4 regions of the Vibrio sp. D173a genome follow, and region 2 is predicted to be linked to each of the others. Evidence: predicted binding sites of a transcription regulator. Region 2 holds the regulator's gene; each other region holds the start of a gene.
What was found. Region 2 encodes PurR, which represses purine synthesis genes. Its sites were predicted from a motif close to TNANGNAAACGTTTNCNTNA; they were not measured.
Positions count from the first base shown of each region.

Region 1: the regulator PurR is predicted to act here: its motif matches at 809-828, upstream of ihfA (integration host factor subunit alpha).
Region 3: the regulator PurR is predicted to act here: its motif matches at 1,327-1,346, upstream of KIV40_RS07650 (NupC/NupG family nucleoside CNT transporter).
Region 4: the regulator PurR is predicted to act here: its motif matches at 1,234-1,253, upstream of KIV40_RS17350 (NCS2 family permease).

Region 1 covers NZ_JAHGAH010000238.1:24,175-26,384, forward strand. The annotation lists gene KIV40_RS21485 (AEC family transporter) at 1-422, opposite strand, end outside; gene ihfA (integration host factor subunit alpha) at 949-1,245, shown strand; gene KIV40_RS21495 (RelA/SpoT domain-containing protein) at 1,382-2,155, opposite strand.
Region 2 covers NZ_JAHGAH010000118.1:60,887-63,096, reverse strand. The annotation lists gene purR (HTH-type transcriptional repressor PurR) at 438-1,442, shown strand; cyclic di-GMP riboswitch class I at 1,722-1,811, shown strand; gene KIV40_RS13395 (TfoX/Sxy family DNA transformation protein) at 1,928-2,210, shown strand, end outside.
Region 3 covers NZ_JAHGAH010000065.1:47,516-49,725, reverse strand. The annotation lists gene KIV40_RS07650 (NupC/NupG family nucleoside CNT transporter) at 1-1,162, opposite strand, end outside; gene KIV40_RS07645 (TatD family hydrolase) at 1,367-2,140, opposite strand; gene KIV40_RS07640 (DUF5363 family protein) at 2,127-2,210, opposite strand, start outside.
Region 4 covers NZ_JAHGAH010000173.1:2,623-4,832, reverse strand. The annotation lists gene KIV40_RS17355 (aminoacyl-histidine dipeptidase) at 1-242, opposite strand, end outside; gene KIV40_RS17350 (NCS2 family permease) at 1,275-2,210, shown strand, end outside.

The DNA of each region.
Region 1 (2,210 bases), on a different contig from region 2:
CTACTAAGCAGCATGACGCCTAGGCTGATGTGCAAACAGGCGGAGACAACGAACAAGAGTACCGCAGAAGGGAGAGCCAATTCCCCAAAGGTATAAGTGAACAACGGGATGGCAAGGTTTCCGCTATTTCTAAACATATGTGGTGGTGCCCATGTTTTGAAGGATAGCCCGCTTAGCTTTGCGATAGGTATCATCACAACACCAGGTATGACAACGGCAATAATAGCAGCAAGTAAAAGAGGAACTTGGCCCATATCAATCGGCATGCTGACTAGCGATGAAAATACAAGTGCTGGTGTAAACACATCCATATTGATGCGATTGATCGGGCGGAAATCTGGCTTTATGTAGCGCCCAACTAAATACCCAACAAAAACCAACGCAAAAACAGGGAATAGAATACTGACGACTTGGTGAAGCATGTTGGTACTCTGACGATGGGATAGAATGCGCAAACAGTATCAATCTTTCCATTCATCGTCATGGTGATGGACACAGAACTTTGTCTTTGTTCAAGGTTTCATTTTCTGCTGGAACAGCAGAAACAGAATAAAAACTCCAATGAATACAACTGGTCAGATCTATTTGTAGAGTGACTCAAACCACTGAAAAATTAAGAGGTTTTGTGTCAGTTGTTTGTAAAATGACCAGTATCTGATATTTTTATTAAATAGTGAATAATCTTGTTTTTATTTGAAAATTTAGATTATTGAACTGGATAATTCCCATAGTTTAGAGGTAATTAAAGTAAAATATGGTATTGGTGGTGGGTAAAGTACTTCGATGATGAAACATTCGGTATATTAGCAAAGAAAAAAGTTGGCGAAAATCATAAGCTTGTCATACACTTCCAAATGTAACCCCGATATGTTGTTGAAATGGTAGGGTAAAACTGCTCTGGCGCTACACTAAGGTAGCATTGTTTAACATAGCTTTGAGGAAAGTTTTATGGCGCTCACAAAAGCCGAACTTGCAGAAAACCTGTTTGATAAATTGGGATTTAGTAAACGGGACGCCAAGGAAACGGTGGAAGTGTTCTTTGAAGAAATTCGCAAGGCACTAGAAAGTGGCGAACAGGTAAAACTGTCAGGTTTTGGTAACTTTGACCTTCGTGACAAAAACGAACGACCTGGTCGTAACCCGAAAACGGGTGAAGATATCCCTATTACTGCTCGACGTGTCGTTACGTTCCGCCCGGGTCAGAAGTTGAAAGCTCGCGTAGAGAACCTAAAGGCAGACCAGTAAGCCATGTGAAATGGAATGAGACCACGCTTTGTCGTGGTCTTTTTGTTTGTGTGTTCCGGTACTTGCTAAAGAACAAATAAAAAGCCACCGCAATTACGGTGGCTTTTTAGTATTAGTGAGGGTAGAAACTGCTCGCTTACGCAGCTTCTAAGTGTGTTGTTAGGTATGGGTGCCAAGCTTCTTGGTACAAGTTTTTCGATTGAGTACGCATGTTACGAATCGATGCCGTCTCGATGTCGTTGAGGCTTCGGCCTTCCACTAACGCTTGTCGTTCGATCTTTTGGATCTGTTCATACAAGTCATGCTCTGGACCACTTTTCACGTCAGCAATGGCTTTAAGGTGCAGTTGAACTTCAGCAATCAAATTCGTTTTAGGAAGACGTACCAGTAAGTTTAAGTCACGGTAACCAGATGCGGTTGGTTTCTTAAAGCGGTTTTTCACTTTAACGATAGTTGTTTCACGTTCTAGTGCTTCATATACGGATACAAGGCTTGCTACGTCATCCGCTACGATAGTTGCTCGTGCTAAGTCTGTAATTCGCTCTACTTGACCATCCAATTCGTGAGCAATCTTTTCTTCGGCACGATGTTGAGATTTAACGCCTGCGAAGTAAGGTTGGGCGTCAGTAAGAAGGGCAGTACTTTTACAGATGGTTTCTAACTCGAATTGTGCTTGGTGAGCTTTGCTGTAAAGTACATCGAAATCTGAATAAGGTTGAGTTGGTTTGGAGTCGATTGACTGAATGCCATACAAACCACTAAGGCTATGCTTGAACAATTTTGAGCAAACTTCGTTTTGGCTAGCAGAACGGTCTTGCTCGTTACTCGGGACATTTGGAAGTGCGGCGAACGCCGGCGCACGGCTTAGTACTAAAAGCATCAATGCTGTAGTACGTAGAAATAAGCTCATTCACTCTCCTTAACTTGCTTGCACTTAGAAAATGGGTAACGAAAAGGTCACTAAG
Region 2 (2,210 bases):
CCTATTTTAGGGAGCCTGCTATTTAGGCTCCCTATTTTATTCGTTTATTTTTAATCTGGCTCATAGAAACCCAACAAATTTAGCCGTTAAAATGTGACCTCAAAGGCACAAAACAACCGCTGAAAATATTGCCAGCCTGCCCACATCAGTCTAAAATGTGAGCGCAAACGATTAAATATGATTTATATGTAAACCGCTGAAATATAGCGGTTTTTGTGTTTTCTTAACATGATTGCTGACCTATTTCTCATTTATGTAAGACAGGAATAGGCGTTTCAGCAACAAATGTTGCTACAAACCTTTTTATACCGATTTCGGAACAACCGCTGCCAAATATCTCAGCAATGCCCTTTCTGCAGTTGCTCGGTTTGCGCAAGACCCTAAGCATATGGTTGTCTTCACTACGGTATTCAGTAGCTCGATACAGGACATCATTTATGGCCACTATTAAAGACGTTGCTCGCTTAGCCGGCGTTTCTACCACAACAGTTTCGCACGTAATTAACAAAACTCGCTTTGTTGCAGAGACCACTCAAGAAAAAGTAATGAAAGCAGTGGATGAGCTCAATTACGCGCCAAGTGCTGTTGCTCGTAGTTTGAAATGCAACTCTACTCGTACTATCGGTATGTTAGTTACTCAATCAACCAACCTATTCTTCTCTGAAGTGATCGATGGTGTTGAAAGCTACTGTTACCGTCAAGGTTACACACTAATCTTATGTAACACTGGTGGTATCTACGAGAAACAACGTGACTACATCCGCATGCTTGCAGAGAAACGCGTAGACGGCATCCTAGTAATGTGTTCTGACCTTACGGAAGAGCTAAAAGAGATGCTTGATCGCCATTCAGACATTCCTAAAGTGGTAATGGACTGGGGCCCAGAAAGCTCACAAGCAGATAAGATCATTGATAACTCAGAAGAAGGCGGTTACATCGCGACGAAATACCTGATCGACAACGGTCATACTGACATCGCATGTTTGAGCGGCCACTTTGAAAAGGCGGCGTGCCAAGAGCGTATCGCAGGCTACCGTCGTGCAATGGCTGAAGCAAATCTTGCAGTAAACGAAGATTGGGTTCTTGAAGGTAACTTCGAGTGTGATACAGCAGTACTTGCTGCAGACAACATCACTGCAATGGAAAAACGCCCAACTGCTGTATTCTGCTTTAACGACACAATGGCGTTAGGTTTGATGAGCCGTCTACAACAAAACGGCATCAAAGTACCAGATGACATATCCGTTATCGGCTACGACAACATTGAGCTTGCAGAGTACTTCTCACCGCCGCTAACGACGATCCACCAACCGAAACGTCGTGTGGGTAAAAACGCGTTTGAAATTCTACTAGAGCGCATCAAAGACAAAGAGCACGAAAAGCGTGTGTTTGAGATGCAGCCAGAGATCGTAGTTCGCAATACAGTTAAGAAATTGAACTAATTTCACCTCAGTTTTTATAAAGCGCTCTTCGGGGCGCTTTTTTATTGCGTAAAATAACTTTTTTGAAACATTCGACATCGCTTATACAATCAAAGGCTAAGATAAGTTGCTGTTTTAACTCACTTGTAGCCCATTTCCTACATCAAGCTTTAGTATGACAAGTAGACAGCCCAAAATATGAAACTAAACACATCAAAATAGCACTATCAACTGAACCAAGATCACACTTTGATGTTTGAAACGTGATGTTAATTCAATATACGAAGTATTCTCAAATGGTCACGCACAGGGCAAACCATTCGAAAGGGTGGGACGCAAAGCCTCCGGCCTGAACCATCGAATTAGATGGAAGGTAGCGGGGTTACCGATGGCAAATATGCATTAAGTGAGTTTACCCTTTAATGACATTGTGTCTGCATGCATTTGCTAATCTCTCGGACCTGATTTTTGGTGGCGTAATATTAATTACACCGAGATAACACACCATGGATAAACCGATACTCAAAGACTCAATGAAGCTGTTTGAGGCACTTGGTAATATCAAGTCGCGCTCAATGTTTGGCGGCTTCGGGCTCTTCGCTGATGAAACGATGTTTGCGCTAGTCGTAAACAACCAACTTCACATTCGAGCTGACCGACAAACATCTTCTGACTTCGAGACTCAAGGACTAAAACCGTACGTCTACAAGAAACGTGGTTTCCCAGTTGTTACGAAATACTATGCGATTTCTGATGATCTATGGGATTCAACCGATCGCTTGATTGAAG
Region 3 (2,210 bases), on a different contig from region 2:
GGCTACCTAGACCACCAAGTAGAATCGCGATAGAAGAAAGGTTCGCGAAGCCACATAGTGCGAATGAGATGATAGCTGTTGTCTTAGCAGACATTACTTCACCAGTAGCTGCAACAACTTGAGCGCCTTCACCTAGGTAAGGTGTGAAGTTCAAGTATGCAACGAATTCGTTGATTACTAGTTTCTGACCGATGAATGAACCAGCAACAACTGCTTCGTCCCATGGAACACCGATTAGGAATGCTAGTGGAGAGAACGCGTAGCCTAGGATAAGTTCTAGTGTTAGTTCAGGCATACCGAACCAACCACCGATGCCACCTAGCATACCGTTGATAAGAGCAATAAGACCTACGAACGCGATTAGCATTGCACCAACGTTTAGTGCTAGTTGTAGACCAGAAGCCGCACCGCCCGCTGCTGCGTCGATTACGTTAGCTGGCTTGTCGTCGCCACCGTCCATTGCTTCTTCGATGTCTTCGTGAGGCTGGTCAGTCTCTGGGTGAAGAATCTTAGCGAATAGTAGACCACCCGGTGCTGCCATGAATGATGCTGCTACTAGGTACTCTAGAGGAACACCCATTGAAGCGTAACCTGCTAGTACACCACCAGCTACAGATGCTAGACCACCACACATTACCGCGAATAGCTCAGATTGAGTCATTTTTGGTACGAATGGGCGAACAACTAGAGGTGCTTCAGTTTGACCTACGAAAATGTTAGCTGCTGCAGACATTGATTCCGCACGAGAAGTGCCAAGCGCTTTTTGTAGTGCACCACCAAGAATCTTGATAACCCACTGCATTACGCCAATGTAGTAAAGAACTGAAATCAGTGCAGAGAAGAAGATCAGTGTAGGAAGAACGCGGAATGCGAAGATGAAGCCGCCGCCGCCGAATACTTCGAACATCTTGTCAGAAACAAGACCACCGAATAGGAAAGATGAACCATCGTTACCGTAGTTGATAACGTTAGAAACACCAGTGGAGAAACCGTTTAGTAGATCACGGCCCCAAGGTACGTAAAGAACAAATGCACCAAGGATGAATTGGATAGCAAATGCGCCACCCACAGTTCTAAAGTTGATAGCTTTGCGGTTAGATGAGAATGCAAATGCAATAGCAAGAAGCACTACCATACCGACTAGGCTCATAAACAGGCTCATAGTTTATGACTTCCTTATAAGTTATTTATTGGCGTGTTACAAAATGGAGCTATAAAGCGGGGGCAATTATACTCATGCAGAATCAATTAAAGTAATGCCACCCTCACACTTTCTTATAAGATTCATCACTGATTCACTCCCGTTTGTGAGTTATCTCACAATAAGAAGGGAAACGTTTTCGCTTTTAAACACCATCTTTAGATTCTATTCACATATAAAGAAGGCAGAATTGCTATTTTCCCATAGCTGAGAGGCAATCGATTGCTTGCTTTCTGTATGCAACAGAGAGAGCTCATTCAATACATGAATCAGTTTTGAAGGGTGATTAGGCTCGCCCTGATAGCCAAGTATAGGCATATCCGGAGCGTCCGTTTCTAAAACGATATTCTCAAGTGATAATCTTTGAATCGCGTCGCGAGTTTTATTGGCTCTTGGATAGGTAATTGTGCCTCCGACTCCGATAAGAAAACCTAATCGAACCCATTCCATCGCTTGCTGATAACTGCCAGAGAACGCGTGCAATACGCCACCTTTAGGAAGCTTGGCTGCTTTGACTAGTTGGATGAGACGATTCTGTGCTTTTCGGCTGTGTAAAATAACGGGCAGATCGAACCGTCTTGCCAGTTCGAATTGCAATTCAAGTACCTGCTCTTGAAGCTCGACAGGCACATCTATTACGAAGTCTAAACCGCACTCCCCTATCGCCACGCATTGTCGCTTGGACGAGGAAAGTAACGATTCCAGCTCTGGGGCAAACTGCTCAAACTCTGGTTGTAGAAAATATGGATGAAAGCCCAGCGCATAATAAAGGTGAGAGTATTGGTTGGCCAGCGCTTGAATATGAGCCCAGTTACTCGGCCCGACAGAAGGAATCAAGATACGCTCTACTCCTTGGTCACGCGCAAGCTCAACTTGATGTGCAAAGTCATCCTGAAAGACATCGAAGTCAAAATGGCAGTGGGTATCAAACAGTTTCACTGTTTGCTTTCTCTTGCTCTGCTTTTTTAGCAGGCTCGTCTTCATGAACCGGGTCTTGTTTATACGGTAC
Region 4 (2,210 bases), on a different contig from region 2:
ATGTGCGCTTGAAGAACGACGCCTTTTTTGTTTTCCATGCCCGGCGTCGCTGGTTTCTTAATGAACACGTTGCCAGTTGGATCGCGGCGTACGTCAAAACCCTGCTCTGTCGCCCAAGTAACAATGTACTGTGCTAGTGCTTCTTCATGTTTAGAAGGGTGAGGGATTGAACAAATCTTATCGAAAAACTGCCAAAGTGGAGCAGGTGATAAGGTACTGATTTCAGAATGGAATTCAGACACGGAAGACTCCTTTGATGTGCTTTGCCAAATTTAAACCGTAAATTTAATGAGTGTTTAGCAGTAAATGCTAATCGGTATTGGCTTGGAATTGCCCTCAGCATACCACCACAAAAGCCGTTCTAGTAGTTGTGGTGAAAAGGATTTGCCCTTGAACTGTCACAGATTATGAACACAACCTAATACGCTAATGCAACGCTCTTAGTATGAATTGAAATTTTGTTTAATTTTTAATTTACTAAACTGTAATTTAATTACAGTTGATTCTTGATGAAGATCAATTTATCAGGTTTTTGTGATTCTTGTCACTAAAATGCTTGTAATTAAATTTCTCGGTGGTATATTTGTAACCAGCTTCTGAGAGAAGAATGAAATGCTCAAAGGATGAGTCCGTTTATCGCCTCCAAGGAACCGAGAAATCAACCAAATTAACAGTATTAATTGATTTAGAAGGTGATATTTATGAAAGGTTTACCAAGTGCAATGTTCTGGAACAGCAAATCTGTTTACACCGGTAACTTTGTATACCCAACAAGCTTTGGTTACTAATTGAAGCCAACGCATGTGACTCGAACAAGTTTGTTCACCCCTATAAATTGGAATTTTTTTTCAGTGCATAGTGCTGACATGATTCACCGCCACTCAAATTGAGTGGCGTTTTTTTATCTGCAGTATCAAACTTCGACTACTTTCTCGCCACCAAGCTTCCATTCTACTAACGCATCTTCAACTTATTTCATTTTCTGACTAATTTTGTGGGTATTTAACGTCCAAAACCTCAGGTTTACGTTTGAAAGTTTAATACATTGCTCAGTTTGTACACGCTGAGCCGAACAAAATACAATTCTGTTAGTTGTTGTTTATTAAGATCTAAATTCTTGCCTTGTTTAAAACACTAGCGAATAGGTTTCATATCCAGCGAAAAAAATCCCATTAGAGTGAAAATTCTATCTGGAATTTGTTATTTGATAACTTTATAATTCGAGCCAATCGATTACGCAACCGTTTACTTTTTACCTTTTACAGGATTCGATCATGCTCGAAAGGCTCTTTAAACTTAGTGAAAATGGCACCAACGTGCGCACTGAGATCATCGCAGGTGTCACTACCTTCCTAACTATGGCTTACATCATCTTTGTAAACCCAGCTATCCTTGCGGATACTGGTATGGATCGTGGTGCCGTGTTCGTTGCGACGTGTCTTGCTGCAGCTATTGGCTGTTTCATCATGGGCTTGGTAGCAAACTACCCAATCGCTCAGGCGCCTGGCATGGGCTTAAACGCGTTCTTCACTTATTCTGTTGTGTTGGGCATGGGTTACACATGGCAAGTGGCCTTAGCCGCTGTATTTGTCTCTGGCTTGCTGTTCATTGTCTTGAGCGTGTTCAAGATTCGTGAGTGGATCATCAACTCGATTCCTCTTTCTCTACGCACTGGTATCTCTGCTGGTATCGGTCTGTTCCTGGCGTTCATCGCACTGAAAAACGCAGGCATCGTAGTAGACAACCCAGCAACGCTAGTTTCAATGGGTAACATTACGTCATTGCAATCGGTACTTGCTGCGATTGGCTTTTTCATGACGATTGCATTGGTTCACCGTGGTGTGAAAGGTGCGGTTATGATTGCTATCTTAGGTGTGACAATTCTTGGCCTTATCTTCGGTGACGTTCAGTGGGGCGGTATCATGTCGACTCCACCAAGCATCGCACCAACCTTCATGCAGCTAGACTTCTCTGGTTTGTTCGAAGTTGGCATGATCTCCGTAGTGTTTGCTTTCCTATTCGTTGACTTGTTCGACACTGCAGGCACGCTAGTTGGTGTTTCGCAAAAAGCAGGCCTAACTGATGAAAACGGCAACATTCCACGTCTAAACAAAGCGCTACTTGCTGACTCAACAGCAACATCAGTGGGTGCGCTACTAGGTACATCAAACACGACTTCATACATCGAGAGTGTTTCTGGTGTTGCAGCT